Regions from separate parts of the Streptomyces sp. AMJ-169 genome, predicted to be linked through region 1. Evidence: riboswitches for the same ligand, from Rfam matches in the RefSeq annotation. Region 1 holds a riboswitch; the other holds the start of a gene.

Evidence for each region. A riboswitch is a leader RNA that binds a small molecule or an ion and turns the genes downstream of it on or off. The one in region 1 is predicted to bind cyclic di-AMP.
Region 2: it holds a riboswitch for cyclic di-AMP, as region 1 does, so the genes downstream of both, ACYUD3_RS27680 (transglycosylase family protein) here and ACYUD3_RS35535 (M23 family metallopeptidase) in region 1, are expected to answer to the same signal.

The regions. Positions count from the first base shown of each region.
Region 1 is NZ_JBVLTJ010000022.1:20,286-35,388, forward strand. Features, by position in the region: gene ACYUD3_RS35510 (MFS transporter) at 683-2,107, shown strand; gene lhgO (L-2-hydroxyglutarate oxidase) at 2,196-3,416, shown strand; gene trmB (tRNA (guanosine(46)-N7)-methyltransferase TrmB) at 3,952-4,749, shown strand; gene ACYUD3_RS35525 (PrsW family intramembrane metalloprotease) at 4,957-6,300, shown strand; gene ACYUD3_RS35530 (aldo/keto reductase) at 6,824-7,771, opposite strand; gene ACYUD3_RS35535 (M23 family metallopeptidase) at 7,876-8,871, opposite strand; cyclic di-AMP (ydaO/yuaA leader) riboswitch at 8,880-9,041, opposite strand; tRNA gene ACYUD3_RS35540 (tRNA-Met) at 9,286-9,359, opposite strand; gene ACYUD3_RS35545 (alginate lyase family protein) at 9,421-10,623, opposite strand; gene ACYUD3_RS35550 (dihydrofolate reductase family protein) at 10,705-11,814, opposite strand; gene ACYUD3_RS35555 (MarR family winged helix-turn-helix transcriptional regulator) at 11,869-12,390, shown strand; gene ACYUD3_RS35560 (GTP cyclohydrolase II) at 12,567-13,193, shown strand; gene ACYUD3_RS35565 (nuclear transport factor 2 family protein) at 13,259-13,681, opposite strand; gene ACYUD3_RS35570 (TrpB-like pyridoxal phosphate-dependent enzyme) at 13,877-15,103, shown strand, end outside.
Region 2 is NZ_JBVLTJ010000012.1:107,959-123,061, forward strand. Features, by position in the region: gene ACYUD3_RS27660 (Ppx/GppA phosphatase family protein) at 1-874, opposite strand, end outside; gene ACYUD3_RS27665 (DUF501 domain-containing protein) at 1,009-1,527, opposite strand; gene ACYUD3_RS27670 (FtsB family cell division protein) at 1,583-2,059, opposite strand; gene eno (phosphopyruvate hydratase) at 2,146-3,432, opposite strand; gene ACYUD3_RS27680 (transglycosylase family protein) at 3,728-4,474, opposite strand; cyclic di-AMP (ydaO/yuaA leader) riboswitch at 4,479-4,656, opposite strand; gene ACYUD3_RS27685 (transglycosylase family protein) at 4,876-5,946, opposite strand; gene ACYUD3_RS27690 (cytochrome P450 family protein) at 6,083-7,375, opposite strand; gene ACYUD3_RS27695 (tetratricopeptide repeat protein) at 7,750-8,517, opposite strand; gene ACYUD3_RS27700 (nucleoside triphosphate pyrophosphohydrolase) at 12,906-14,054, opposite strand; gene ACYUD3_RS27705 (SurA N-terminal domain-containing protein) at 14,295-14,921, opposite strand.

The sequences.
Region 1 (15,103 bases):
AACCGGTGCACCTTACGAACCGGATCCCCATGCTGCCACGAAGAACGCGCGCGTGACGGACGACAGTTGCCGGCGAACCTCCAGGACCCGCACCCCCGGGCCGCTCGGCCGGCCGCCCGCGCGCGCCCCCGCTCCCCGTCGTTAATGCGCCCCCTGTACGCTCCCCCCGGACGCCCCGCGCGCCCTTGATTTCCATGGTCGGAGGCGTGATCACCCGGCGGGACACAGGGGTGATTTTCGGCCAAATACCGGACGGACGGCCTTCGTCGAAGCGGCCGGCGATCTCGCCGCGCACACGCTCCGTACACGAACCGCGCCTCCCCGCGCCCTCGTGCGGCCCGGGAGGCGGAGCCCGCCCCCCGGACCGTTCCGCCGCCCGCGGGGATGAAGGCGGCGGTGTCCCCCAGCCCACTGGTCCAGTACAGCGGGCCGACCCACGCAACGGCCATCGAACTCCCCCCGCGATGGCCGGAGAAGAGCGCACATGCAGGCGCACGGCCACACAGCGGGAGCACATCGCGACGGTCCGTACCGAATCCCGTACTTCCGTACGGACCACAATCCCGCCAACCGGAACAATGCCCCTTAACGCTTGGGATGCGGCGAACTACGCTGGGTTTACGAATGCCGCGTGGTTATGCCAAAGCCAGTACGGCAGCCGTCTGTGTCGAGGGGTGGCGCAATGTCCAGGGAGCAACGCGGGCCGAACGAGAAGCTCGGCGCCGTTCTCGCCCTCGCGGGGATCAGCAACGCGGGTCTCGCGCGGCGCGTCAACGACCTAGGTGCACAACGGGGTTTGACCCTGCGCTACGACAAGACGTCGGTGGCGCGGTGGGTGTCGAAGGGCATGGTGCCCCAGGGCGCCGCGCCCCACCTCATCGCCGCCGCCATCGGCCAGAAGCTCGGCCGGCCGGTGCCGCTGCACGAGATCGGTCTCGCCGACGCCGACCCGGCGCCCGAGGTGGGCCTCGCCTTCCCCCGGGACGTCGCCCAGGCGGTGCGCTCCGCGACCGAGCTGTACCGGCTCGACCTCGCGGGCCGCAGGGCCGGTTCCGGCGGCATCTGGCAGTCCCTCGCGGGGTCGTTCGCCGTCAGCGCGTACGCGACCCCCGCGTCCCGCTGGCTCATAACCCCGGCCGACAGCTCGGTCGCGCGCGAGCCACACGCCGCGGACGGGTCCGGCGCCCCGGTCAAGGTCGGCCACAGCGACGTCCGCAAACTCCGGGAGGCCGCCGAGGACGCCCGCCGCTGGGACTCCAAGTACGGCGGCGGCGACTGGCGTTCGTCCATGGTCCCCGAGTGCCTGCGGGTGGAGGCCGCGCCGCTGCTGCTCGGCTGCTACTCCGACGAGGTCGGGCGGGCCCTGTTCGGCGCGAGCGCCGAACTCACGCGCCTGGCCGGGTGGATGGCCTTCGACACCGGCCAGCAGGAGGCCGCCCAGCGGTACTACATCCAGGCCCTGCGCCTCGCCCGCGCGGCGGCCGACGTCCCCCTGGGGGGCTACGTCCTGGCCTCCATGTCCCTCCAGGCCACCTACCGGGGCTTCGGCGACGAGGGCGTCGACCTCGCGCAGGCCGCCCTGGAACGCAACCGGGGGCTCGCCACCGCGCGCACGATGAGCTTCTTCCGGCTCGTCGAAGCGCGGGCCCACGCGCGCGCGGGAGACGCCCACGCGGCCGGCGCCGCCCTGCGCGCCGCCGAAGGCTGGCTGGAGCGCGCCCGCGACGGCGACAGCGACCCCTCCTGGCTCGGCTTCTACACCTACGACCGCTTCGCCGCCGACGCCGCCGAGTGCTACCGCGACCTCAAGGCCCCCCGCCAGGTCCGCCGCTTCACCGAGCACGCCCTCTCCAAGCCGACCGAGGAGTACGTCCGCTCGCACGGCCTGCGGCTCGTCGTCTCCGCCGTCGCCGAGCTGGAGTCGGGCAACCTCGACGCCGCCTGCGAACAGGGCGTACGGGCCGTGGAGGTCGCCGGGCGGATCTCCTCGGCGCGGACCACCGAGTACGTCAAGGACCTCCTGCACCGGCTGGAGCCGTACGGCGACGAACCGAGGGTGGTGGAGCTGCGCGAGCGGGCCCGGCCGCTGCTGATGACGCCCGCGTGAGCCGCGCCGCCGCCTCCTGCGCGAAGCCGTAGCCGGAACGCTGGTTTGAAGGCGTTGTCAGTGGCGCAGTGCACTATCGGAGGTGGAGGTGGTGCTCGTGCCGGGTGGGATCGCTTACGACTGTGACGTGCTCGTCGTCGGCGGAGGGATCGTCGGGCTGTCCACGGCGTACGCGATCGGCCGTGCCGCGCCCGGCACCCGCGTGTGCGTCCTGGAGAAGGAGTCCGGCGCGGCCCGGCATCAGACCGGCCGCAACAGCGGGGTGATCCACAGCGGGATCTACTACCGCCCCGGCTCCCTCAAAGCGCGCTACGCCGTCTCCGGCGCCGCCGAGATGGTCGAGTTCTGCGCGGAACACGACATTCCGCACGCCGTCACCGGCAAGCTGATCGTCGCCACCGACCGCGCGGAACTCCCCCGCCTGCACGCCCTCGTCCAGCGCGGCCGGGAGAACGGCATCCCCGTCCGCGAGCTGGGCGGCGCCCAGATCCAGGAGTACGAGCCGGAGGTACGCGGTCTCGCCGCGATCCACGTCGGCTCGACCGGCATCTGCGACTACGCGGAGGTCGCCCGCCGGCTCGCGGAGCTGTCCGGCGCGGAGATCCGGTACGACGCCCAGGTCGTCCAGATCGACCGGCGCGCCGGAGTGGGGGTCGCCGTCCGCACGGCGCGCGGGGACGTCGTACGCGGGCGCGTGCTCGTCAACTGCGCCGGGCTGTACTGCGATGTCGTCGCCCGGATGACCGGGGACGAGCCCGGGGTGCGGATCGTGCCGTTCCGGGGGGAGTACTACTCGCTGACGCGGGACGATCTCGTGCGGGGGCTGGTGTATCCCGTTCCCGATCCCGCGTTCCCGTTCCTCGGGGTGCATCTCACGCGGGGGATCGACGGGGGTGTCCATGTCGGCCCCAACGCCGTTCCCGCGCTCGCCCGCGAGGGGTACGGCTGGGGGGTCGTCCGTCCCCGTGAGGTCGCCTCGACGCTGTCCTGGCCCGGTACCTGGCGGATGGCCCGGCATCACTGGCTCTACGGCGCCGGCGAGATCCGGCGGTCGCTGTCCAAGGGGGCGTTCGTGTCGGCGGTGCGGAAGATGCTGCCCGGGGTGGAGGAGGGGGATCTGGAGCGGGCCGGGTCCGGGGTGCGGGCGCAGGCGGTGCTGGCGGATGGGGGGCTGGTGGATGACTTTCTGATCCGGGAGGGGGAGCGGGCGGTGCATGTATTGAACGCGCCTTCGCCTGCGGCTACGGCTTCGTTGCCGATTGGGAGGGAGATCGGGCGGAGGGTGTTGAAGGTGCTGGGGGGTAGTTGATGGGGGGCCGATGTGGGGGGTGGCTGATGTGGTCTGGAGGGTACGGCTGCGTCGTGGCTGGTCGCGCAGTTCCCCGCGCCCCTAAAAAGACGCCGGCTGAGCCGGGGAGTCCAGATAGGCGGAACCGCGCATCGAACAGCCCCGCGCGCCTAAAAGACGTCGCCCACGCGGCGGAGCCACATATCGATACAGCCCCGCGCCCCTTAGGTACGTCGGCTGAGCCGGGGAGTCGATGCGCAGCCGCACATCGGTACGACCCCGCGCCCCTAAAAGACGACGGCCGCGCGCCGGGGAGTCTGGCGAGGCGGAGCCGCATATCGATACAGCTCCGCGCCCCTAAAAGACTTCGGCTGGGCGCCGCGGATTCCAGCGCGGCGGAGTCGCACGTCGATACAGCCCCGCGCCGGGGAGTCCATGCGCGGCCTGCCTTCGAGGAGGGTGCGCGCAGCGAGTCGGCGGCGCCTTCGGCGGAGTGAGCGCAGGAGCCGGCGGCGGCCGAAGGCCGTGATGGTGGGCGCGTAAAATTGGCTCCACTGTGTCTGATAATCCTCGCCCCAGTGCCACCGCCCACCCCGCCCACCCCGTTCGTCCCAAGGGTGCCCCCCGGTTCCCCGACGGGCCGCAGGCCGATCCCGCCGGATCGCATTTTGAGCGGCGGATTCGGAGTTTTCAGCCTCGGCGGAGTCGGGTGACTGCCGGGCAGGCGGAGGCGTTGCAGCGGTTGTGGGGGCGGTGGGGGATCGATATCGATGGGCGGGATGTTGATCTGAGCATCCTGTTCGGGAACTCGGCTCCTGTCGTGCTGGAGATCGGGTTCGGGATGGGGGAGGCGACCGCCGCCATGGCTGCCGCCGATCCCGGTACGAACGTCCTCGCCGTCGATGTGCACACCCCTGGGCAGGGGAACCTGCTCAACCTCGCCGAGCAGCTCGGGCTCGAGAACGTCCGGGTCGCCAACGGGGACGCGATCATCCTGCTGCGGGAGATGCTGACGGCGGACTCGCTGGACGGGCTGCGCGTGTACTTCCCCGACCCCTGGCCCAAGAAGCGGCACCACAAGCGGCGGCTCATCCAGCCCGCGTTCCTGGATCTCGCCGCGACCCGGCTGCGACCGGGGGCGCTGGTGCACTGCGCGACGGACTGGGAGCCGTACGCGGAACAGATGCTCGAAGTCCTCGACGGGCACCCGGAGTTCGAGAACACCGAGACCGGCGGGGGGTTCGCGGCCCGGCCCGAGTTCCGGCCGCTGACCAGGTTCGAGGGGCAGGGCATAGAGAAGGGTCACGTCGTGAACGACCTGCTCTTCCGGCGGGTCCCGCGTACGACGGGCTGACCGGCGGCGCCCTGTCCTCATCGGCAGGCGCCGCATCGTCGAATCCAGCAGGCGCCGCAGCTTCGAGTCCGGCCGACGCCGCGTCGTCGAGATCGGCCGGCGCCGCAGCCTCGAGTCCGGTCGGCGCCGCAGCTTTTGCGGCACCCTCGCGACCCCATCTCCGAGGCACCGTCGCGGCCCGCGCGTTCGCTCGTTAGGGTCAATCCCGTGTCGACCAGCGCCTCGTACCCCTCGCTTCCGCAGTACCCCAGCGGTCCCCCTGAGGAGACCGGGGTCTGGCATCCGCGGTGGTGGCAGCGCAGAGCCGTGCGGTACGGGGCGCTGAGCGGGCTGCTCGCCGTCTCGGGGGTCGTCATCCTCGCGCTCGTGCGGGAGCAGACCGGCACCGAGGGGTTTCTCGTCGGGCTCGGGCTCGCCGTGTTCCCCGTACCCCTGCTCCTCGCCGCCTTCCGCTGGCTGGACCGGGTCGAGCCGGCGCCGCTGTGGAACACGGTGTTCGCGTTCGCATGGGGGGCGTGTGCGGCGACGCTCATCGCGATCGTCGCGAACAGTTTCACCACCCGGTGGATAGCCAACAGCACCGCCGATCCCAGCGGGGCGGACACCCTCGGGGCGACGCTCATCGCGCCGATCGTCGAGGAGAGTGCGAAGGGGGCCGCCGTGCTGCTCGTCTTCCTCTTCCGGCGGCGGCAGTTCAACGGGATCGTCGACGGGGTCGTGACCGCCGGGACGACCGCCGCCGGGTTCGCGTTCACCGAGAACATCCTTTATCTCGGGAACGCGTTCGGGACGGATCGGCTGAGCGGAGGTGGGGGGTTCGCGTCAGTCACCGCGGCGACGTTCTTCGTCCGCGTGATCATGTCGCCGTTCGCGCATCCGTTGTTCACGGTGTTCACCGGGATCGGGTTCGGGATCGCCGCGTTGTCTGCTGATCGGCAGCGGGTGCGGCGCGTACTCGCCCCGGTCGCCGGGCTCTTCCTCGCGATGAGCATGCACGCCCTGTGGAACGGGTCCGCGCATTTCGGGCCGCTCGGGTTCTTCGTCGTCTACGGGGTGTTCATGGTGCCGGTGTTCGGGTTGCTGACCTGGCTGGTGATATGGCATCGGCAGCGGGAACTTCGGGCTGTGCGGGAGGAGTTGCCGGCGTATGTGGCTGCGGGGTGGCTCGCGCCGGGGGAGCCGTACGCGCTCGGGGGGATGCGGGGGCGGGGGGTTGCTCGCGACTACGCCGCTCACTACTTGGGCAAGGCGGGGGCGAAGGTGCTTGCGGAGTATGGGAGTTGTGCGACGACGCTTGCGGTGTTGCGGTTGCGGGGGCGGCTTGGGCGGGGGTCGGCGGATTTCGTGGTGCGGGAGCGGGAGTTGTTGGAGGAGTTGTGGAGGAGGCGGGGGGTGGCGCGGCCTGCGCTGGAGTATGCGGCTCGGGTTGTGGCTCCGCCGGTGGGGGTGGGGCTCTGGCAGCAGGGGGGTGCCTGGCAGCAGGGGCAGCAGTATTGGGGGCAGGGGCAGCAGGGGTATGGGGGTGCGGTGTCTTATCGGCCTCGGGGGTGAGGGGGCGGTAGGAGGTGGGGGGTTGTGCCGTCTGGCGGGTGCGGGCTCATCGTGGCTGATCGCGCAGTTCCCCGCGCCCCTTAAGTACGCTGCACCACCGCCGACTTCAAGCACACGCCACCGGTCGCGCCCACGCGGCGGAGCCGCATATCGAAACAGCCCCGCGCCCCTTAGGTACCTTGCCGAGCCGCCAGCTTCCACGCCCTCAACCCTCTGACCTCATCCCCCAACCGCCCGCCGCAAAGCCCCCAACCCCCGCCCACCCCCTGCGGCGGAGCCGCAAAATGCAGCCCCCCGCCGACTCAGGCCAGCCCGCCGATCCGGGCCCCCCGCCGACTCAGGCCAGCCCCCTCCAGCCCAGACCCACCCCTCCAGCCCAGGCCAGCCCCCTCCAGCCCAGGCCGCCCCCCCTGCGGCGGAGCCGCGAAATGCGGCCCCGCCGGCTCGGGCCAGCCCCCTGATCCAGGCCAGCCCCCTCAAACCCAGACCCACCCTCCAGTCCAGGCCGCCCCCCCCAACTCCCCTACACCGAAGCCCCAGTAAGCCCCGCCAACTCCCCCTCCGTCAGCTCCAGTTCCGCCACCGCCAGCAGCGCCGGCAACTGCTCCACCGTCCGCGCCGACGCGATCGGTGCCGTCACCGTCGGCTGGGACGCCAGCCATGCCAGTGCCACCGTCGCCACCTCCACCCCCCGCGCCTGCGCGACCTCGTCCAGCGCGCGCAGGACCTTCTGGCCCCGCTCCGTCTCCAGGTGCTTGCCCGCCCCCGCGGCCGCGCGCGCCCCCTCTACCTTCGCCCCGGCACGGTACTTCCCGGTCAGGAACCCGGAGGCCAGCGCGAAGTACGGGACCGATGAGAGGCCGGTCTGGGCGGCGAGGTCCTGGAGGTCGCCCTCGTACGTGTCGCGGGACACCAGGTTGTAGTGCGGCTGGAGGGCGACGTACTTCGCGAGGTTCTCGCGGTCGGAGAAGTCCAGGGACTCGCGCAGCCGGTCGGCGGAGATGTTGGACGCGGCGATGTGGCGCACCTTGCCCGCCTTCACCAGCTCGTCCAGCGCGCCGATGATCTCCTCGACCGGGACGTCCGGCTGGTCGAAGTGGGTGTAGTACAGGTCGATGTGGTCGGTGCCGAGCCGCTGCAACGACGCGTCCGCCGCCGCCTTGATGTTGGCCGCGGAAAGCCCCTTGAACTCGGGGTGCTGGCTGACCTTGGTCGCGACGATCACGTCGTCCCGGTTGCCGCGCGCCTTGATCCACTTGCCGATGATGGTCTCGGACTCGCCCCCGCTGTTGCCCTCGACCCAGGCCGAGTACGCGTCGGCGGTGTCGACGAAGTTGCCCCCGCCGGCGGCGTACGCGTCGAGCACCGCGAAGGAGGCCGCCTCGTCGGCGGTCCAGCCGAAGACGTTGCCGCCGAGGGAGAGGGGGAAGACTTCGAGGTCGGAGGAGCCGAGTCGGCGCAGAGTAGTCATGTTCTACGTCAACGCCGGAGACGGACCCCCGCATTCCGACCGGTACACAAGAACACAGCAAAAAGGGGCCCCACCCGAGCAGGACCCCCAGCAAGCCAACTCCCTTACGGATTCAGCCCCTTGCTCCGCAGCCACGCCGCCGGATCGATCCCGGTCGAGCTGCCCCCGGGGTGCACTTCGAGGTGCAAGTGGGCCCCCGTCACATTGCCCGTGGCACCGACCCGCCCGATGACGTCACCGGTAGCCACCTTTTGGCCGACACTGACGTTGATGGACGACTGATGGCAGAACCAGAGCTCGGTGCCGTCGTCCAGAGTGAGGATGGTGCGGTAGCCGTAGGAACCGGCCCACCCGGCCTCCGTGATGGTCCCGCTGTGGACGGCCTTGATGAGCGTGCCGGTGGGGGCGGCGAAGTCGAGCCCGGTGTGGTACCCGGACGACCACAGCGACCCGGCCTGCCCGAACGTCGAGGTGATCGTGTACGACGACGTCGGCAGCGCGTACTGCTTGGCCAGCTCGGCGAGGCGGGCGGCCTCGGCCTTCTCCTTGGCCTCGTCGTCGGCCTTCCGCTTCGCGGCGGCGGCCTTCTCCTTGGCGTCCTCGGCGGCCTTGGCGGCGGCGTCGGACTCGGCCTTCGCGGCGGCGGCCTTGGCGCGGGCGTCGACCTGGGTCTGCTGGGACTCGGCCTGCGCGATGATCCGGCTGCGCAGCGCCTCACCGGCGTCGGAGGCGCCGCTCTCGCTCTTGCCCTGGGCGCTGACGTCGGCCTCGGTGCCGAAGCTCGCGAGCGCGTCCGGGGTGTCCTGCGCGGAGTCGTCCGAGCCGCTGAGGGAGCCGAGGTCGGGCAGGGAGATGGAGACGGGGGCCTTGCCGGTGTTGGCGCTGGCCATGCCGCCCGCGCTGACGGCGGCTATGACGCCGACGCCGAGGACGGTCGAGCTGCGGGCGAATCCGCCGCCGCGCTGCTTGGCCACCCGGTGCTTGCCGCGGACCGGGGCGACCGAGTCGGCGGTGGGGTTCCACTCCTCCCAGGGGCCCTCGTCGGTGCGGGGACCGCCGAACCCGAAAGTCGGCGCGGGGGCTTCTGGGGCGTTCGCCACGCGGGCGCACTCCTTTCCTTCCGTCGCCTACCGGGTTAGCTGACGGGTTCGGAGCGGGAAGGTCTCCTACGCGCGTAAACCGGCCGCCCGTCGCGGGCGGTGGCCTTCGCGTGATTCACCCCAAGGTGGTGGTTCCCCGGTTCCCTCGCGGGATTCGGCGCGTGCGCACGGAGCCGTCTCTTGTGACGGCTGGGACGACCGTGCTGCGTTATCGAACGTTAATAGACCCGGGCCGTCGTTTCCAAGCTGTTCCGCTTGATCATTAACATTTATGGACGGGACTTAAGCCGCAACGTCCGCGAAAAACGGGCGAGTTGACCGCGCCGGTACAGCGGTCATATACGCAGAGTGAGTGAACGGGGACAAAAACCAAGGGCCGGAATCCTGAATCGGATTCCGGCCCTTGGCCTTCAGTAGCGGGGACAGGATTTGAACCTGCGACCTCTGGGTTATGAGCCCAGCGAGCTACCGAGCTGCTCCACCCCGCGCCGTTGACGTAACCATACGTCATCCCGGGGGTGAAAAGCCAAACGGGTTACCCGGCCCCCCTCAGACCGGGTTCTTCGCGTGCGTCAGCGTCTCCCACGCGACGAACAGATCGTCCGTGCCCTCGGGCCTGCTCTTCTCCACCAGCCTGCGGGTCGCCGGTACGGACTCGCCCAGCCGGCCCTCCAGGTGGTTGACGAGAACCTCCAGGTCAGGGCCCATGTTCCGGTCCACCTTCCCGCCGCACAGCCACGCCGGAGCGGGCGCCCCCGACTGGATGCCCGCGTGCAGTTCGGCCGCCGCCTTCAGCCGGTCCTTGACCTCCCCGTACAGGTCGACGCCCTGGTGCCAGGCGGTCTCCGCAATGTGCGAGGTCGCCGCCAGCGAGTAGCCGACGTGCTTGAAGTTGCGGCAACTCTCTTGGGAGAGGCCGCTCTTGAACGTCGTCTGCTTGAACCAGTACGCCGAGAGTTTCGCCGGGTCGTTCAGGCCCGAGCGGGCCGGGGCGATGGGGACGCCGCCGTCCTTCTCCAGGTAGAAGTAGGCCGGGACGCGGTCGCGGAAGCGTTTCAGGGACTGGTCGAAGACCTTGTGGTCGTCGGTGAAGACGCCGATGCCGATCGCCGCGTCCGTCATCGCGAGGTCCCAGTTGCCGTTGTAGTCGGCGACGTTCCTGGTGACGTCCGGGAGGTACGCCGTCTTCAGCATCCGCTCGAACCGTGCCACCCGGTCGTCCGGCCAGCCCGCGCCCGGTGTGTGCCGCACCAGCTCCGCCGCCCGCGCCCAGGTCGATCCCGCCCACGCGGTCTGGAGTCCCGCGTCCTCCTCGGTGTGCCGCCGGATCTTCCCCGACCAGGCGTCCATGATCTCCCGCGCCTTGGCCGCGTGCTGCTGCTTGCCGGTGATGCTGAAGAGGAGGGCCTGCGTGTAGGCGGCGATGGCGTCCTGCCGCTCCTGGAGACATCCGTGCGCGGGCCGGTCCCCACCAGGACAGTCGACGCTCTCGTACGGCTCGGGCGCGTACTTGTACGACCCGTACTTGCTGTCCCGCATCTGGAAATAGGCCCGCAGCCAGGGCTGCCGCCCGCCCCGGACCTTCTCCCGCACGACATCCAGCTGCTCCTTGTCGACCAGCACCCCGGGATGCGTGAACGCGGCGTCCGGGGGGAGGGCCCTGGCCATCTGCCGGCCACCGGATTCAGAACTGGAGCAAGCGGCCAGGGAGAGAAGGGCGGCGACGAGCAGTACGGGTTTCGCTGGTCTCATGGGGGCAGCGTCACCCGGCGGGGGGCGGGGCGCAGTGTGGGGTGGGCCGGGTGGGTGGGTGCGGGTCCGCCGCCCGATCAGCTACCCCAGCAAGTGCCCATTCGGCCCCTTAGCCCGCCCCTCGTACCCCTCCAGCACCACCACCTCCACCCCCGCCTCCCTCAACAGCCCATTCCCATCCGCCCCTTGGACGAACGTGTCCGGTTCCACCCATGCCGTCACCACCCGGCGCACCCCGGCGTCCAGGATCAGCCGGGAGCACGGGGCCGGGCGGGAAGCTCTCCTCGCGCAGGGCTCCAGGCTGCTGTACACCGTGGCCGTGGGCAGCCGGGGATCCGTCGGGGACAGTTTCGCCAGCGCCGCCTCCTCCGCGTGGACCACCGGGTCACCGCCCTCTCGGGAGTGGCCGCGTGCCAGTTCCGTGCCGTCGGACGCCACGATCACCGCGCCCACGCTGAACGCCGTCCGCGACGGCGGGCATTCGGCCGCGAGGTCGCAGGCCAGCCCCAGCCAGTAGTGGTCCGCCGGGGTCACCTCCGGCCGGTACCGCATCAGGACGACATCCTCGATCCGCCGCGCCTCCAGCAGCTCGAGCCGCCCCTCCTCGTACCCCCCGGGCCCGAACAGCCGAGGCGCCTTCGGATCGCCGACGAACAGGGGCGCGAGCACCAGCTGGAGCTCGTCCGCCAGCCCCGCCTGGAGCAACTGCGTATGGATCGTCCCGCCGCCTTCGACCATCAGCCGCCCCACCCCCCGCACGTCATGGAGATGCGCCAGCAGCCGGCGCCAGTCCAGCTCCGGGCCCAGCGGTACGACGTCGGCGGCGACCCCGAGTTCCACGGCCCGCCGCGCGCCCTGTTCCGTCGTATAGACGACCTTCTCCCCGCCGGTGTGCCAGAAGTGGGCCGCGGGGTCCAGCTCGCCGGTCGCGGTGACCGTCACCTTCAGCGGGTACTCGGCGCGGCCCTCGGCGAGGCGGGCGGCGCGGCGCCGCGGGGAGTTCACCAGGAGCCGGGGGTTGTCCGCGCGGATCGTGCCGGCGCCGATGAGGATGGCGTCGACGGAGGCGCGCACCTCGTCGACGCGGTCGAAGTCGGCGGGGCTGGAGAGGAGCAGCCGGTCGGGGGTCGTGTCGTCGAGATACCCGTCGAGCGAGACTGCGGCGGAGAGGAGGACGTACGGATACGGCATCGGCGCGATCCCTGCTGGCTTGGTTCAAGTTTGAAACAAACCTACACTGGTCCCATGACGACCCGCTGGCTCACCCCCGCCGAGATGCGCGCCTGGCGCGCGTACATCGCCGCGGCGTTCCTCCTGGAGGACGCGCTCGACCGGCAGATCCAGCAGGACGCCGGCATGTCCCACCTGTACTACTCCATCCTCGCCAATCTCTCGGACGCGCCGGGGCACCGGCTGCGGATGACCGAGCTGGCGGCGAGCACGAAGATCACGCGCAGCCGGCTGACGTACGCGGTGACCCGGCTGGAGAAGGACGGGCTGGTGCGGCGCGAGCAGTGCCCCTCGGACAAGCGGGGCAGCGTCGCGGCGCTCACCGGGGAGGGGCTGCGGGTGCTGGAGCGCACGGCGCCGGGGCATGTGCGGACCGTGCGGACGGCCGTCTTCGACCAGCTGACGGCCGAGCAGGTGGGGCAGTTGGAGGAGATCAGCGCGCGGATCGCGCAGGCGCTGGAGGGGGAGGGGGAGGAGCCGGGGGGCGGGGAGGCGGTGCCGTGGCGGCGGCGGTCATCGTCGGGGTGTGAGACGTAGGACACAGTGCGGGGCGGAACAGAAATCCATTGCTTCAACTTTAAAACAAGGGATACAGTCGAGGCGCGGCGAGTGTTTCAAATCTGAAGCAAGCGTCGCCGTGTATCCGTACGTGTCCCTGTCCGCGCCCATCGACCCCCGCCAGCTCCAGAACGACCCGCACCCCGGAGACCCGCATGCCCGACTTCCCCGCCGCCACGCCGCGCTCCCGCGTCCGGGTGCCGCTGCGCTTCCAGGACGGCTACAGCGTCGACGCCGAACTCGTCACCTTCCACGGCCTCGCCGACGGCCAGGAGCACGTGGCCGTGCTGCTGGGCGAGATCGGCGCGAACCCCCTGGTCCGCCTGCACTCCGAGTGCCTGACCGGCGACGTCTTCGGCTCCGCCCGCTGCGACTGCGGACCCCAGCTGCGCGAGGCGGTCGAGCGGATAGCCGAACGCGGCGGAGTCCTGCTGTACCTGCGCCAGGAGGGCCGCGGCATCGGCCTCTACAACAAGCTCGACGCGTACGCCCTCCAGGACCAGGGCCTCGACACGTACGAGGCGAACACCGCGCTGGGGCTGCCCGAGGACGACCGCGACTACACGGCCGCCGCCCAGATGCTGGCGGCGCTCGGCGTCGAGTCCCTGGACCTGCTCTCCAACAACCCTGACAAGGCTGAGCAGTTGAGGACTCTGGGCATCGACGTCCAGGAGCGCGTCCCGACCGGCGTCTTCACCACTCCGCACAACGTCCGCTACTTGCGCGCGAAGGTCCTCCAGACCAGCCATACGCTGCCGCTGCCGGAGCTGAACGCGGTCTGACGGCCTGGGAGTTCAGCAGTCCGAAGGGCGCCCTCCGCCGGGGGCGCCCTTTTTCACGCCCGCGCCTACAGAGCCCTCTCCCGCTGAGCCGGCGCCGGATGCGCCGCCCCCGGATGCGCCGTCGCCTGATGTGCCAGCAGCCGCCACCCCGCCCCCGCCCCCTCCCGCGCCCATACCCCCAACGACCGATTCTCCAATTGCAACCGTTTACCGTTCGCCGTCATATCCACCCGCATTTCCCCGGTCACCACCGCCGCGTCCCCCACCACGGTCACCCCGCCCATGCGGTACTCGATGCGGTGGTAACGGAAATAGCCGCTCTCGCATTTCCCGGCGAAGGAATCCAGGGTGTCGAGTGTCCCGCTGGAGTGGGTGTAGACGAGGGCGGGGTGGGCGAGCGCGCGGAAGGCGGCGAGGTCGCCCTCGACGAGGGTGGTGAAACGGCGCTGTTCCAGCTCACGTACGGATTCGGTGTCTGCCGTCGGCATGCGCCCCTCCAGGTTCGGCCGCCCCGACCGGCAGTGTGCCCGGCGCCGGCCCGAGCCGTCTTGCGCATTTCTGCCTAGTCCCAATTGCCGAGGCCACGTCGCGACAGTCAGGCAGAAAAGGCGAAGCTGGCCGACTATCGCCCCTTCTACGATTCCGTTTCAGGAATGCCCGGCGCCTCGAAGGGACGTACCCCCGTGCTGAAACGAGTCCAGCTTTCCGAGAGCGATCTGCCCGACCGCTGGTACAACATCATCCCCGACCTCCCCGCCCCCCTCCCCGACGCCCTCAACCCGGCGACGATGGCCCCGCTGAAGCCGGAGGACCTGTACGACCTGCTGCCCCGCAAGGTCGTCGAGCACGAGTTCACGCAAGAGCGCTGGGTGGAGATCCCCGAGCGGGTGCGGGACGTGTACAAGATCTGGCGGCCCTCCCCGCTGGTGCGCGCCGAGCGGCTGGAGAAGGCGCTGGACACCCCGGCGCACATCTACTTCAAGTTCGAGGGCGTCTCCCCCTCGGGCTCGCACAAGCCCAACACCGCTGTCGTACAGGCCTATTACGCCGCCGAGGAGGGCGCGCGACGGCTGACCACCGAGACCGGGGCCGGGCAGTGGGGGTCGGCGCTGTCCTTCGCGGGCGCGCTGTTCGGGCTCGAAGTCAACGTGTACATGGTCCGGGTGTCGTACGAGCAGAAGCCGTACCGCAAGTTCCTGATGGGGAGCTGGGGCGCGCAGGTGTTCTCCTCGCCGACCGAGCGGACCGAGGCCGGGCGGGCGATCCTCGCCAAGGACCCGGACTCGCCGGGCTCGATCGGGATCGCGATCAGCGAGGCCGTGTCGGACGCGCTGAGCCGGGACGACACGAAGTTCGCGCTGGGCTCGATCATGAACAACGTGCTGCTGCACCAGACCGTGATCGGTCTGGAGGCGAAGAAGCAGATGGAGATCATGGGCGAGTACCCGGACGTCGTCATCGGCTGCGTCGGCGGCGGCTCCAACTACGCGGGCCTCGCCTACCCGTTCATGCAGGACAAGCTCGACGGCACCCACCCGGCCACCCGTTTCGTGGCCGCCGAACCGGAGGCCTGCCCGACCCTGACCCGCGGCACGCTGGCGTACGACTACCCCGACACCGCGGGCCTGACGCCGCCGCTGTTCATGCACACCCTCGGCCACGACTTCATCCCCGGCTCGATCCACGCCGGCGGACTGCGCTACCACGGCGACGCGCCCAGCCTCTGCCTGCTGTACGAGCACGGGCTGGTCGAGGCCCGCGCCTTCCCGCAGACCGAAGTCTTCGACGCCGCCGTGAAGTTCGCCCGCTCCGAGGGCTTCGTCATCGCCCCCGAGTCCTCGCACGGCCTCAAGGCCGCCCTCGTCGAGGCGCTCGCCGCGCGCGAGGCGGGCGAGGAGCGCGTGGTGCTG
Region 2 (15,103 bases), on a different contig from region 1:
CCCGTTCCATGATCGCGGCGAGGACGAGGGCGCCCGCGGCGATGACGTCCACGCGGCCGGGGTGGAGTGAGGGGATCGCCGTGCGTTCGGTGTGGGTGGAGCGCAGCAGGCGGTCGGAGATCTCTCGGACCTTCGTATAGGAGACGCGGGAGTGGTGGATGCGGGCGGAGTCGTAGGCGGGGAGGTCCTGGGCGATCGCGGAGATCGTCGTGACCGAGCCGGCCAGGCCCACCAGGGTGCGCGCCTCCGTCAGCGGGACCGTCCGCGCCGCGAGGTCCAGCGCCGCCTCGATGTCCGCCCGCATGGCCGCGATCTGCGCCTCCGCCGGCGGGTCCGCCGCCTCGCCGGACGTCATCAGGTGGCGCTCGGTCATCCGTACGCAGCCGACGTCCACGGACCGCGCGGCGCGGACGGCCGTGTCGCCGACCACGAACTCCGTGGAGCCGCCGCCGATGTCGATCACGAGATACGGCTTGGCGAGGTCGTCGCGGCCCGTCAGTTCCTTCGTCGCCCCCGTGAAGGAGAACTCCGCCTCCATGTCCCCGGAGATGACCTCCGGCTCCACGCCGAGGATCTCCAGCACGCCCCGTACGAACTCGTCGCGGTTCTCGGCGTCGCGGGACGCGGAGGTCGCCACGAAACGGAGGCGTTCGGCGCCGTGCTCCTTGATGACCGCGGCGTACTCGCGGCACGCGGCGAAGGTGCGCTGCAAGGCCTCCGGTGCCAGCCGGCCGGTGCGGTCGACGCCCTGGCCGAGGCGGACGATCGTCATCCGGCGGTCCAGGTCGGTCAGCTCCCCCGTCACCGGATCGGCGTCCGCGACCAGCAGGCGGATGGAGTTGGTACCGCAGTCGATGGCGGCGACGCGCGTCATAAGGGGTCCTCTCGACAGGTCAGCGGATCAACAGGTCACGGACGTCTCTTCGCCCGCCCCGGTCACGGCCGGGACGCGCCCGCCCGGTCACGTACGGGACGCACTCGCCCCGGCCACACGCGGAACGCGCCCGCTCACGCGCAGGGCGTCACGCAGCTGCCCTTGCTCCACCACTCCGGGAGCAGCGCCAGCGCCTCGTCGCCCAGCGGGTTCACCCCGGGGCCCGCCGCCAGCGCGTGGGCGACCAGGACGTGCAGGCACTTCACCCGGTCCGGCATACCGCCCGCGCTGGGGAAGTTCTTCAGCTCCTCGATCTCGTCCCGGCGCCGGATGTAGTCCTCGTGCGCCGCGCGGTACGCGGACGCCAACTCCTCGTCCTGGCCGAGCCGTTCGGTCATCTCCTTCATCAGCCCGCTCGCCTCCAGCGTGCCGATGGCCGAGTTGGCCTTGGGGCACGTCAGGTAGTAGAGGGTCGGGAAGGGGGTGCCGTCGGGGAGGCGGGGGGCCGTCTCGACCACGTCCGGCTGACCGCAGGGGCAGCGGTGGGAGATGGCCCGCAGCCCGCGCGGGGGGCGGCCCAGCTGCTGCTCGAAAGCGGCGACGTCCGCCTCGGTGGGCTCCGTGCGCGGGGTGGTTGGGGGAGGCGTCTGCATGGCCGTACGTGAATCTCTCTGCTGTTGGTCTTCGGGGTCCGGGAGTCTACGACGCTCAGCGCAGCGCCGCGTCCGCCTTGTCCACGCCGTCCCAGACGTTCGCGTACCAGGGCCGGTCCGCCGTGGCCGTCTGCGCCCGCGCCTGCTTCGCCGCGTCGGGATCGATCATGACGTACCCGGTCTCGCCGGGCATCACATAGTGCAGCCGCAGCCGGATCTGCTGTTCCGCGTAGGCGTCGTCCTGCCAGCGCGCCTTGAGGTCGCGCAGCTGCTCGACCCGTTCGCGGGCCTGCTGCTGCTTGCGCTGGAGGTCGGCGATCTCGGCCCGCTGGGAGACGTACTGCCGCATCGGGTAGGCCAGCGCGACGATCAGCGTGCACAGCACCAGCGCCAGGAGGGCCGCTCGGCCGGTCAGGCGGGAGCGGTGCTGCTGGCGCTTGTTCTGGGAGCGGTAGACGCGGGCCGCGGTCTGTTCGCCCAGGGCGCGGAGTCTGGTCGCGGTGGAGAACCGGTCCTTGTCCTTGACGGCCATCTGCCGCGCCTCCCGTTCATACGTGCGTACGTCCCCGCACACGGTACGGGACCGGGTACGGGGACGTACGAGTGACTGGCTGAGGCTTAGCCCTTGAAGCGGGGGAAGGCAGAGCGCCCGGCGTACACCGCGGCGTCGTCGAGGATCTCCTCGATGCGCAGCAGCTGGTTGTACTTGGCGACGCGCTCGGAGCGGGCCGGGGCGCCGGTCTTGATCTGGCCGCAGTTGGTGGCGACGGCGAGGTCGGCGATGGTGACGTCCTCGGTCTCGCCGGAGCGGTGGGACATCATGCACTTGAAGCCGTTGCGCTGGGCCAGCTCGACGGCGTCCAGGGTCTCGGTCAGCGAGCCGATCTGGTTGACCTTGACCAGGAGGGCGTTGGCGGTGCCCTCCTCGATGCCGCGGGCGAGGCGCTCGGGGTTGGTGACGAAGAGGTCGTCGCCGACGATCTGGACCTTGTCGCCCAGCTTGTCGGTGAGGACCTTCCAGCCGGCCCAGTCGTCCTCGAACAGCGGGTCCTCGATGGAGACCAGCGGGTAGGAGGCGACGAGCTCCTCGTAGTACTCGGTCATCTCGGCGGCCGAGCGGGACTTGCCCTCGAACTCGTACTTGCCGTCCTTGTAGAACTCGGAGGCGGCGACGTCGAGCGCGAGCGCGATCTGCTCGCCGGGGACGTAGCCGGCCTGCTTGACCGCCTCGAGGATGAGGTCGAGGGCGGCGCGGTTGGAGTCCAGGTTGGGGGCGAAGCCGCCCTCGTCGCCGAGGCCGGTGGACAGGCCCTTGGACTTCAGGACGGACTTGAGGGTGTGGTAGACCTCGGTGCCCCAGCGCAGCGCCTCGGAGAAGGACTCGGCGCCGATCGGCGCGATCATGAACTCCTGGATGTCCACGTTGGAGTCGGCGTGCGAGCCGCCGTTCAGGATGTTCATCATCGGAACGGGCAGCAGGTGCGCGTTCGGGCCGCCGAGGTAGCGGAACAGCGGCAGGTCGCTGGCCTCGGAGGCGGCGTGCGCGACGGCCAGGGAGACGCCGAGGATCGCGTTGGCGCCGAGGGAGCCCTTGTTGTCCGTGGCGTCCAGGTCGAACATCGCCTGGTCGATCAGGCGCTGCTCGGTGGCGTCGTAGCCGACGAGCTCCGGGCCGATCTGCTCGATGACCGCGAGGACGGCCTTCTCGACGCCCTTGCCCTGGTAGCGGTTGGGGTCACCGTCACGCAGCTCGATGGCCTCGAAGGCACCCGTGGAGGCGCCGGACGGAACGGCGGCACGACCCGTGCTGCCGTCGTCGAGGCCGACCTCGACCTCGACCGTGGGGTTGCCTCGGGAGTCCAGGATTTCCCGGGCTACGACGACGTCGATGGACGGCACGTGCATCTCCTTCTTGGGATGTGACGCTGGTGGTGCGGGGCCGCGCGGGCCTTGCGACTAGAGCCTAACCGGCGCGGACGCTTCGGCCAGCCGACCGACCGGCCACGTTCGGAACCGACCGTACCTATTGTTCAAGGTCGGAACAAAGGGGGAGTGACCGGAAGGCGAACAAAAAATCCGTCCCGGTGCGTACGGGGGAACACGCACCGGGACGGAAGACCCGTGGGGACGGGGGGGTGACCCTCACGGTGTCTCTACTGTGAGGTCCACGGCTGTGAGGGTGCTGTGGTTCAGCTGAGTCTTACTTCAGGTGCAGCTGCTGCCCGGGGTAGATGAGGTCGGCGTCCTCGACGATGTCCTTGTTCAGCTGGAACAGCTTCTGCCAGCCGCCGGCGACCTTGTGCTTGGCCGCGATGGAGCTGAGGGTGTCACCCTTGACGACCTTGTACTCGCCGTCGCCCTTCTTGACCTTCGTACCGGCCGGCGTGGTGACCGTCTTGGCGGCGGCCGGGCGGTCGGTCGAGCGGGAGGAGGCGGGGGTCTCGGTGCGGGTGCTGCTGGAGCTGCTGCCGCTGTTCGAGGAACTGGAGCTGGAGCTGCCGGAGTTGGAGCTCGACGAGCTGCTGCCGGAGTTCGAGCTGGAGGAGCCGGAAGAGCTGGAGGAGCCGCTGTAGCTCGCGCCGGAGAGGCCGGTGCCGCAGGTGGGCCAGGCGCCCTTGCCCTGCGCCGCCAGGACCTTCTCGGCGATCTCTATCTGCTGCGCCTTGGTGGCCCGGTCGGCGGTGGCGGCGTACTGCGTGCCGCCGTACGCGGCCCAGGTGGAGGCGGAGAACTGGACGCCGCCGTAGTACCCGTTGCCCGTGTTGATGGCCCAGTTGCCGCCGGACTCGCACTGCGCGACGGCGTCCCACTCGGAGGCGGTCGCGGCGGAGGCGCCACCGGCGGCCATCAGCGGGGCGGCGACGGCGACGCCGGTGACACCGGCGAGCGCGATGACACGGGTGGCCTTGGACGGGCGGCGGTGCTTGCCCTTGCCGGAGAACAGCATGGATCGATCCCCTCACCGACGCCTGCGAGGTGAGCTGTCGGGTTCGGGCCGGTTGAGTTGCCCGGCCGCACGCGCTCCCCTTCAGGAGCCGTACGGCTTCACCCCAAGCCGGGTCCGGCGTCAACTGCCGTTCCCAGCGCTTACCTTGGGTCCCCCGCTCCTGCCGACGGCGCTCGAAGCGACGACTGTTCCCGTGCGGCCACTGGCAGGATTAGGCGTGTGCGGCAGCAGGGGCCCGAGTTCTCAGGCGGCTCGACCGTAGACATGCCCGGAGCGGAATTTCAAAGACGATCAGGGCTTGTGAGACTCATCCCACACTTTCCCCAAAACCGACATACGACCCGAACCGCCCCGCCGAACTGCCGCTTTCGGACGCGTTCTTGGGGATTTCTTACACTGCCTCAATTACCGAGCCGAAGCGTCTGACCGGGGACGATGGCCCCGGGGTCGCCCCCGATGACGTTCCGATTCTCCGCATAAAGGGCACGCCATCCGCCGTCAAGCCCAAGGGAGTCGGCGATGGAGACGAGCGAGTCGCCCGCGCGGACGGTGTACGACTCCGGCGCGCTGACCCCGCGATGCTTTCCGGTGCCGTTGACCGAGAGGGTCACGGGGGCCGGATCGGCGCTGGTGTCGACGAGGCTCGAATACCCGGTGGGCTGCGGAGTGTTGTCCGAGTTGTCCTGGTACGAGGGTGTCGTGGGCTCGCTGTTGGGGGGCTGGACGATCCGGCCGCCGCCGGTGGAGGTGCCGGGCGTATCGGATGTTCCGGACGAGTCTGATGTACCGGACGAGTCCGATGTGCCGGAGTTGCCCTTCTCTGCCGGGGGGTTGCTCGGGGAGGGGGACGGGGAGGGGGTGGCGGGGTCGGTGTCGGTGTCGCCGGGGGTGGTGGGGGTGCTGGGGGTATTGGGAGCGCTCGGGGCGCTGGGGGTACTGGGGGTGGTGGGGGTGCTGGGGGTGTCGTCGCCGGTGCTCGGGGAGCTGGCGCTGGAGCCTGCGCCGGAGCCGTTGCCGTTGCCGTTGCCGGACGTGGATCCTGAGCCGCCGCTCCCGGGACCGGACGCCCCGGGGTCGACCGAGGAGGCGACCCCGTTCGCTTTGGTGAGCCCGGTGGTGATCGCGCAGACCGGCCAGGCCCCGACCCCCTGATCCGCGAGGATCTTCTGGGCGACGGTGATCTGCTGGTTGCGGCTCGCGAGGTCGGGCCGCTCGGCGAACTCCGTCCCGCCGTACTTCTTCCACTCGTCCAGCGAGATGTGCAGCCCGCCGTAGAGCAGGGAGCCGGTGTTCTCGCTCCAGGTGGCGTCCGTCTCGCATTCGGCGACCTTGTCCCAGACGGTCCCGTCCGCCGCGCTGGCGCCGCTCGCGCCGAGCAGGGGGATGGCGATCGCGGAGCCGGTCACTCCGGCGGCGACGAGCAGCGCCGGAGCCTGGCGGGGTCGACGGTGACGGCCGTTCCCGGAGAGCATGCGGGCACCCTTCTCACGACAGCAGTGACGCGTGCGGCGTGGGGACCGCACTGATGTGTGAACGTATCCGGACCCGATCACTTGTCACAAGTTAATGCCACACAGATCACGTGAAGATCACAGAGTTGAGTGTGTGTCATGTTTGCGAAGGACTACTGGTTCTGGCAGTGGACTTCGGAAAGCTTGGGTCAACGGGGTTGAATCGCACGGGAAGTGTCCGCAGCCCGCGCATGATGAGTCCGCCACGCCACCTCAAGTCTGTTGTTTCTGCTGCGAGTTGAAGATCAGGCAGCCTGGTCAGCAGGGTCGCGAGGGCGGTCTGTCCCTCCAGCCGGGCCAGCGGGGCGCCGAGGCAGTAGTGGATGCCGTGCCCGTATCCGAGGTGCTGGTTGTCGCGGCGGGCGAGGTCGAGGGTGTCGGGGTCGGTGAAGCGGGCGGGGTCGCGGTCGGCGGCGGCGAGGACGACGAGTACGGGGTCGCCGGGGCCGATGTCCTGTCCGCCGAGGCTGAGCGGCTCGGTCGCGAACCGCCAGGTGGCCAGCTCGACCGGGCCGTCGTATCGCAGCAGTTCCTCGACGCCGGTCTCCAGGAGTCCGCGGTCGCCGGCCGCGAGGGAGTGCTGGAGGCGGGTGCGCTGGTCGGGGTGGGTGAGGAGGGCGAGGGTGCCGTTGCCGATCAGGTTGACGGTCGTCTCGAACCCGGCGAACAGGAGGATGAACGCCATCGCGGCGGCCTCGTTCTCCGTGAGGTGTTCGCCGTGGTCGGAGGCGCGGATCAGGCCGGAGATGAGGTCGTCGCCGAGGTCGCCGCGTTTGCGGTGGATCAGGTCGAGGAGGTAGGCGCGCATCTTCTTGACCGACCGCGCGACGCCGCCCCGGGGGCCGCCCCCGTGCCGGATCATCATCCCGGCCCAGTCCCGGAAGTCGTCCTGATCCTCCCTCGGGACGCCCAGCAGGTCGCAGATGGCGTAGATGGGGAGGGGGAAGGCGAAGTCGTGAATGAGGTCGGCTTCGCCGTGCGCCGCGAACCTGTCGATGAGCTGGTCCGTCAACTCCTGCACCCTGGGGGCGAATTCGGCGACCCGGCGGGGGGTGAACGCCTTGCTGACGAGTCTGCGCAGGCGGGTGTGGTCCGGCGGGTCGATGTTCAGCAGATGCGTCATCAACTCGGCCTTGCGCTCGCCGGGGATGCCGGTCTTGCCCTTGGCGTGCGCGGGTTCGTCATGATGCGCCGGGTTCTTGGAGAGGCGCGCGTCGGCGAGGGCCTGCTTGGCGTCGTCGTACCGGGTGACCAGCCAGGCTTCTACGCCGCTGGGGAGGGTGGTCCGATGCACGGGGGCGTGCTCGCGGAGCCAGGCGTAGGCGGGGTAGGGGTTGGCGGCGAAGTCCCAGGTGAAGAGGGGTGGGGGGTGGGGGGTGTTGGAGGTCACTGGGTGACGGTATCGGGGTGGGGGGTGGTTGGGGGGAGGGGGTTGGGGGTTGGGGGTTGGTGGGTGTGGGTCGCGGGGCGCGGGTTGGGGGCGTGGGGCAGTGGGCGGGAGTGCGGTTGGGGGTGAGGGTCGGTGGGCGTGGGTCGTGGGTTGGAGGCGCGGGGCAGTGGGCGGGGTGCGGTTGGCGGGGCGGCCCGGTGGGGCGCGGGTCGGTGAGGGCGCGGGTCGGTGGGCTGGGGCTGCGGCTGGCTCGATGGGGGCGGGGGTGAGGGGCGGTCCGGCTTCGGGCGCCGCTGCCGTCGTGGCTGGGGCTGGCGGAGCTGGCGGAGCTGGCGGAGCTGGCGGAGCTGGCGGAAGGCTAGTCGTCGGGGTCGCTATGGCTGGCTGGGCCGGCGCAGTCGTCGTAGCTGGCGTTTCGCGAAGAGGTCGTTGGCGGCGGCTGCTTCGTCGTATGCCTGGATCGCCTCCTCTGTACGGCCCTGTCGCTCCAGTACTACGCCCAGATGCGCGCGGTCCTGGGGGTCGGTGCTGTGTCTGAAGTAGGACTCGGCGGCCTCGGGGGGCTGTGGGCCGGCGTCGGTGTCCGCCAGGAGGCGTACGGCTCTGTCGTCGCCCTCGTCCGCCGCGCGGGTCAGGTAGGCCCTGGCGGTCTCGGTCTCGCCGCGCAGGAGGTGGTGGACGGCGAGGCCGCGGGAGTCGTTGGCCTGGTCCCTTTCCTGCCGGAGCTGGTATTGGGCGGAGGGGGAGTGGGCGTTCGTCCGGAGCGGGTGCTGGGAGGAGGGGGGACCTGTGTCCGTCCGGAGCAGGTGCTGGGCGGCGCGGGAGGAGTCGCCGCGCCGGAGGAGGTGGTGGCCCAATTGCCGTGCGGCGTCCGTGTCCTGGGCCTCGGCTGCGGTGCGCAGCGCTTCTTCCGCGAGGGCGAGGTGGGCTTCGCCGAGGAGGCGGTGGGTGTGGGGGTCGGGGGTGTGGCGGGCGGCGGTCTGGAGGTAGGGGAGGGCGGCGGCGGGGTGACCGGCGGCGAGGAGGTGAGCGCCGACGTGTGCGGCTGAGGCGGTTCGTCCGGCGTCTGCGGCTTTGCGGAACCAGTGCAGGGCGGTTTGCGGGGTGCCGTCGGTTTCTTTGAGGAGGCCGAGGATGTGCATGGCGTCGGATTGTTCGGTGGGGGTGGGGGTTGCGGTTGCGGGGGGTTGGGCTGGGGTGGCTGGGGTCCGGGAGGCTTGGGCTGGGGAGGCGTCGGCTGGGGAGGCTGCGATCTGGGGAGTTTCGGTCCCGGAGGCTTCGGCTGGGGAGGCTCCGGCTCGGGAGGCTCCGGCTGCGGAGGCTCCGGCTGGGGAGGCTCCGGCTGCGGAGGCTCCAACTCGGAAGGCTCCGGCCATGGGAGCTTCGACCGAGGGCGCTTCAGCCGGGGGCGCTTGAGCTGATGGTGCTTCGACCGCTGAGACTTCGGCGGCCGGGGCTCCGGCTCGGGAAGCTCCAGCTGCGGAGACTTCAGTCCGGGAAGCTCCAGCCACGGGAGCCTCGACCGAGGGCACTTCAGCTGGGGACGCTTGAGCTGGCGGCGTTTCGGGCGCAGCGGCTCCGGCTCGGAAGGCTCCAGCCGCAGAAACTTCAGTCGCGGAGGCCCCGGTCCGGGAAGCTCCGGCCACGGGAGCCTCGACCGAGGGCACTTCAGCCGGGGACGCTTGAGCCGATGGCACCTCGACCGCTGAGGCTCCGACGGCCGGGACTCCGGCTCGGGAAGCCCCAGCCGCAGAAACTTCAGCCGCGGAGACTCCAGTCCAGGAAGCTCCAGCCACGGGAGCCTCGACCGAGGGCACTTCAGCCGGGGGCGCTTGAGCTGGCGGCGTTTCGGGCGCAGCGGCTCCGGCTCGGGAAGCTCCAGTCCAGGAAGCTCCGACTGCGGAGACTCTGGCTCGGGAGGCTCCAGCTGCAAAAGCCTCAGTCGCGGAGGCTTCAGTCCGGGAAGCTCCGGTCACGGGAACTTCGACCGAGGGCACTTCAGCCGGGGACGCTTCAGTCGCAGCGGCTCCGGCCCGGGAAGCTCCAGCCGTAGAAACCTCGACCGGCGAGGCCTCTGCCAGCGGGGTGAAGTGGGCGCGGGCGGTGCTGCGTACGGAGTGCTGGGTTTCGGGGTCGAGGGTCGTACCGGTGAGCAGGTGTTCCCAAAGGGCGATAGGGACCGGGCGGACCTGGGGGGCCCTGGGAAGTCGTACGGCGTCCGCGACGAGGGAACCGTACGGCCGCCAGGTGCCCTCCCCGGTCCCGGGCACAAGCATCCCGGCGACTCCCCGCACCGGACTGGAGGCCCAGGCCAGCGCCGACTCCATGCTCTCGTCGCCGTGCACGGGGTAGTACCGGCAGGCCTCCTCCAGCAGCCCCTCGGAGATGTCCCCGCCGACCCCGCACCGGACGAGATCGACGGCCGCGCACAAGACGGCCAGGCCCAGCGGGTGGGCATCGCGGGACATGTCCGCGCGGCGGCGCTTGGCCGCGAGGAGGTGGGAGAGGGCGAGGTATTGGGTGACTCCGGTGCTGCCTCGGTGGCGCAAGGCTTCGCCGGGGCGGGGGTCATCGGTGGGGCGAGGGGCGTCGACGGGGCGGGGGTCGTCGACGGGGCGAGGGGCGGCGACGGGGCGAGGAGCGGCAACGGGGCGAGGAGCGGCAACGGGGCGAGAGGCGGCAACGGGGCGGGAGACGTCGACGGGGCGAGGGGCGGCGGCAGGGTCATCGGCGAGGCGAGGGGCATCAGCTGGGCGAGAGCCGTCGGCGGGGCGAGAGACATCGGCGAGGTAAGGGGCGTCAGCGGGGCGAGAGGCGCCAGCGAGGTCATCGGCGGGGCCGGTGGAGGCACCGGCAGAGTCGACGGAAGCACCGGCGAGGTCGGCGGAAGCATCAGGGGTGAGGAGGGGGGAGGCCCCGGGGCCGGCGACAAGCGAGGCCGCGAAGTCTCCGACGCGGACGACCCAGTCTCCGGCCCCGGTCTCCGCAGTGAGGTCGGCTGCACCGGCAAGGCGGGCCAGCTCTCCGCCGCTCCAACTGGTCCGCAACCGCGCCTGCCTGGCCAGGGAGAGCAACTGTTCCGTCCGCCCGTAGTCGTCCATATGCCGGACGTACGTCTCGTCATGCATCGTGCCTACGACCGGGACACCCAGCGGCTTCAGCTCGTTCAGCAGCTGCCGGCTGAGCCCTTGTCCGCCGAGGTGTCCGTCGAGGTCGTCCAGCCAGAGGACGTATCCGTCCCCGGCGTGGCCCGACCGCCTGCCGTTGTCGAGCAGGTCGGGCAGCCCGCGCAGGTCGGTGCCCGGTTCGGGGGCGCAGATCCGGGTGCCGGGGGCCAGCTCTCTCCGTACGGCTTCCCAGGCGGTACGGGTCTTCCCGGAGAACGGCCCCCCGGTGATCACCAACAGCACGGTCCGGACCCACCCCTCCAACTCCGCGTCCACGTCCCGCCGCACGTACTCCGTCACCTGCGACAGCCCCGGCAGCCCCTGCGCCGCCCGCACTCCGAGCAGCAGGGGGTTCGCCGTTTCGATGATTTGCCAGTTGGCGGGGGCGGAGAGGCCGAGGGGTGACGGGGGTTGGAAGTAGATGAACTGACTGGATTCGTTGAAGACCACGCTGGAGCGCGTGCCGGCACCGGAGTCGACGTGGTCGTTGGCAGCGGGGTCGGGGGCGTCGGCTGAGCCGGGGGCGGGGTGCTGAGGGGAATGGGGGGTGCCGGGGGAAGAGCTGCTGTCGCTCGCTCCGAGAGACGGGGCCGTCTCGGATGGCTGCGCCGGGACGTCGTGCGGGGACATCGCGATGTCCGCTGGGCTTTGGCCCGGTGTCGGGGAGGGAGCATCGAGGCTCTGGCGCTCAGTCGCTGGGTCAGCTGTTCCGGAGGTCTCCCGGCCCTCGGCCACACCGACTCCACCGAAAGCCTCTGGCCCTGAGGCAGCCTCGCGCGAGACATGCCGTTCGCCGCCGGCGGAGAGAGCCCTCAAAAGTTCCCGTACCTCCTCTCCCGCAGAGGGTCGTCGTGCAGGGGCTCCTGGAATCTCCGCGCCCGGCGCTGCGGAATGCGCGTCCGGAATGCGCCCGTCCTCCCCCGCAGACTCCTCCCCCGAGACTTCCCGGCCGGAAGCCTGCTGCTCCAGCCGCCGGACCACTGCCTCCAGTTCCTTGAGACCGTCCGGCTCCAGCTCGGCACTGTCGTTCACCAACCGGTCCCACTCCTGGACCCGGCGCCCCGCCTCCACCCATTTCTCGGCTCCGGACGCCCTGAAGTCGAAGGCGTCCGACGCGCCTTCGCCGAACTCCCCCTCAGCCTCGGCCAAGTCCGGCTTTCCGCCGCTCTCTGCTGTCCCCTCAACCGAGCCTGCGTGATAGGTCTCCAGCAGCCGGTTGTACAGCTCCGGCCCCCAGCGGAGCACCGCAGGTTCACCCCCCGTGTCTGGCTCCCCTATATCCGCCGCCGACTCCGACCCGTACGCCGCTGCCAGCCTCCTCATCAGCCCATACGACATGAGACGACCGGACTGCCCAGGTCCCTCCAGCAGATCCGAACCGTAAGCCTCCGCCGGCCGGTGCAACTCCGCCTCGGGGCCAGCCGACCCATGCTCACCCTCTGAGCCCGGCTCCCCGAACTCCCCCATGTCCGCTGCCGATTCCGCCCCCTGAGCCTTCGCCGATCGGTGAGGCGCCCGCTGCCGATCGCCGCGCTCCCCCTCGAACCTCCCCACCAACTCGACAAGTTGCTCGGCGGCCCACTCCTCCTCGGCTCTCTCCAACACAGTGCGGAAGTGTCGGGGCCGCAGGAGAGGCAGTTTCTCTTTTTGGCGGGTTGGTGGGGCGAAGATGACTGATGGGTGGACGCCGTCCGGGTCCGCGTCGTTGAACCACTTCCGCAAGGCCGCGCGGGCTTCCGCGCCGTCGGGGGAGTACATCGCGGAGTTCAGCACCTCCGCCGCTCTGGCGGCCAGTCGCTCCAGTGCCGCCGACTCCCGCTCCATGCCAGCCCCCGCCGCCTTCGAACCGGATCAGAACTCCCACCGTACTAGCGCCGGTCCGGCGGATCGGGCTGGACGAAAGGGGGGCACTTATCGAACGTCCGGCGGTGTATAGCGACTTCTCGGAAACTCCCTGCCGCTTCCGAAGATGCCCTGCCGACTCGCCGCTCTCGAAGATGCCCTGCCGACGGGTATGCGCGGGGACGTCCGAGCGCGTGAGCGGGGACGTCCGGGACGGCTGGGCTGGTGCCGGGGCGGCTGGGCCGATGCCGGAGCAACTAAGCCAGTTCCGGGACGGCTGGGCCGAGGCCGGAACCGCAGAGCCAGTGCCAGAGCGGCAAGGCCGATACCAGAGCAACTGAGCCAGCGCCGCAGCCGCAGAGCCAGTTCCGGTGCGGCCAGGCTTCGATGCTCTCTCCACGACACCGCACCAAGGACCCTCAGACATCCCGGTGTCCCCGCACCACGGTGTCCCCGCAGAACATCCCGGCGAAGCTCCCCGAGACCACCCCCGTTCCCGGAACAAAGCGACAGCCGCCCCCTCACTCCCCCACCCCCTCAACCCCCCGAACCCTCTCCCGATACTCCCGAGCAACCCCCCGCAAAGCCGCCTCAGGATCAACCCCCTCCGCGTCAGCCTCCACCGCCAGCCCCAGCAGCCGGTACCCCACCCCTTCCCCCACCGGCAACGGCACCTCAAGCCCCGCCGTCCGCACCCGCGACGCCAGCTTCGCCGCGAGGGCGAGGGCGGGCTGGTGGACGGGGACGCCGTCGGTCACGGACTCCCGTTGCTTCTCCACCGCCTTGGTCCGCAGCCAATGCGCCTTGACGTCCTCCGGGGTCACGGCGACCTCGTCCCCGAAGATATGCGGATGCCGCCGGATCAACTTGTCGACCAGGCCCGCGGCGACATCGTCGATGGAGAACGCCACCCCAGAACCACCGCCCCCAACACCGACCGCCTCACCGTCCTCCGCGTCACCCACCCCAGCGCCCTCCAAGCCAGCCGCCCAAGCACCGGCCGCCTCACCGTCCCCAGCGTCCTCCGCACCGACCACCTCCCCGTCCCCAGCGTCCTCCGCACCGACCACCCCACCGCCGGCCACCCCACCCCCCTCCTCAGCGATCCGCGCATGAAACACAACCTGCAACAACACATCCCCCAACTCCTCCCGCAACTCCGAGTAATCCCCCTCCTCGATCGCCTCCACCAACTCGTACGCCTCCTCGACCGCGTACTTGGCGAGCCCCTTATGCGTCTGCTGCGAAGACCAGGGGCACTCGGCGCGGATGCGATCCATGACTTGGACGACGTCGAGGAGGCGGGCGCCGGGGATGTCGTACGAAGCGTGGAGGAGTTCCAGGTCGGGCAGGGTCGTACGGCCGCTTCCGGCGAGGCGGGCCAGGCCGTCGGTCAGGGTCGGCTCGCCGTCGGCGGCGGCGAGTACGACGACCGTCCGGCCCCCGCCGCACGCCTCCACCGCCTCCTGCGAGCTGAGCGCCGCGATGTCGACGCCGACGCCCGCCTCGGTGAGGTACGGCAACTGCGGGTGCGCGGGGTCGCGGCAGACCACTCGGTCCGCCTGATGCAGGGTCTGCCATGCCTGCCAGGTCAGCAGGCCGGGGGCGACCCGGTGGGTGGTGGTGAGGAGGACGATCCGGCCGGCGTTTTCAGCACTGTTCGTGTTCACACCTCGAACGTAGCCCACGTCCCCGTTCCGCCCCGGAAGTTATCCACAGCCCCGGTGAGACAGTCACACAACCCGACCGAACCAGCGCCGTCAGCCGCACGCCCACCAGCCCCCGCCGCCAGCCCCCGCCGCCAGCCGACCACCGCCCAGCGACCACACCGCCCTCGCTGACCACGCCGCCAGCCCCCTCAGCCCAGCCCCCCCCTCAGAGGCCAAACATCCCCTCCCCCCGCCCCACCCCTAAACCCCCGAAACCTCCCGAACCCAAGGCACCCGCCCCTCCACCCGGCTCACCTTCTCCGCATCCCAACTCCCGTACCGAGGATTGAGATCCACCCTCAACTCCTTGGAAGCCACGGACAACGCACTCCAGAACGCAGGCTGCCCCGTATCCGTCCCCAGCTTCGCCGCCAGCTTCTGCGCCTCCAGCTGCAACCGCAGATTCTCGTCGAGCCGCTCCGGCGGAATCCCGTACTGCTGGAGCCAGGCGGTCTCCAGCCCCTTCGCGCCCCCGGCCTGCTTCTCCAGACCGGACCGCATCTCCTGGATCTCGTGCCGGCTGACGCTGACCCCGGCGTTGGACGCGGCGCGTTGGAGGACCGCGTCGAGGACCATCCCGTGCAGCGTGTCCCGGGTGAGACTCCCGGTCTGGGCGATGACCTGCGCGTACTGGGCGCTGTCGGGAACGGCGGCACGCTGGGCGTCGCGCACCTCGTTCACCCGGTGCTCCAGCTGCGCGACGGTGATCCGCTGCCCGCCGACCACGGCGGCGGCGCCGGGGTGCGCGGCGGCGCCGCAGGCGGAGAGGAGGGGGGCCGCAACGATCGTGGCGGTCAGCAGGAGCGCGGTACGACGTCGGCGGTGCAAGGGGACCTCCTGTGGGAGCTTGTGCGGCGGTGCACAAAGTCTTGCGGTGATCGATGGTAGGCAGTGGTACGCCTGGGGCCAACCCATTCGACCAACGATTCACCGCCAGTTGGGGCACCGCCGCGCCCACGTCACGCCGTCAGGGGAGGGCTGTCCGGCAGGTGTTCGAGAAGCGGCCCCCT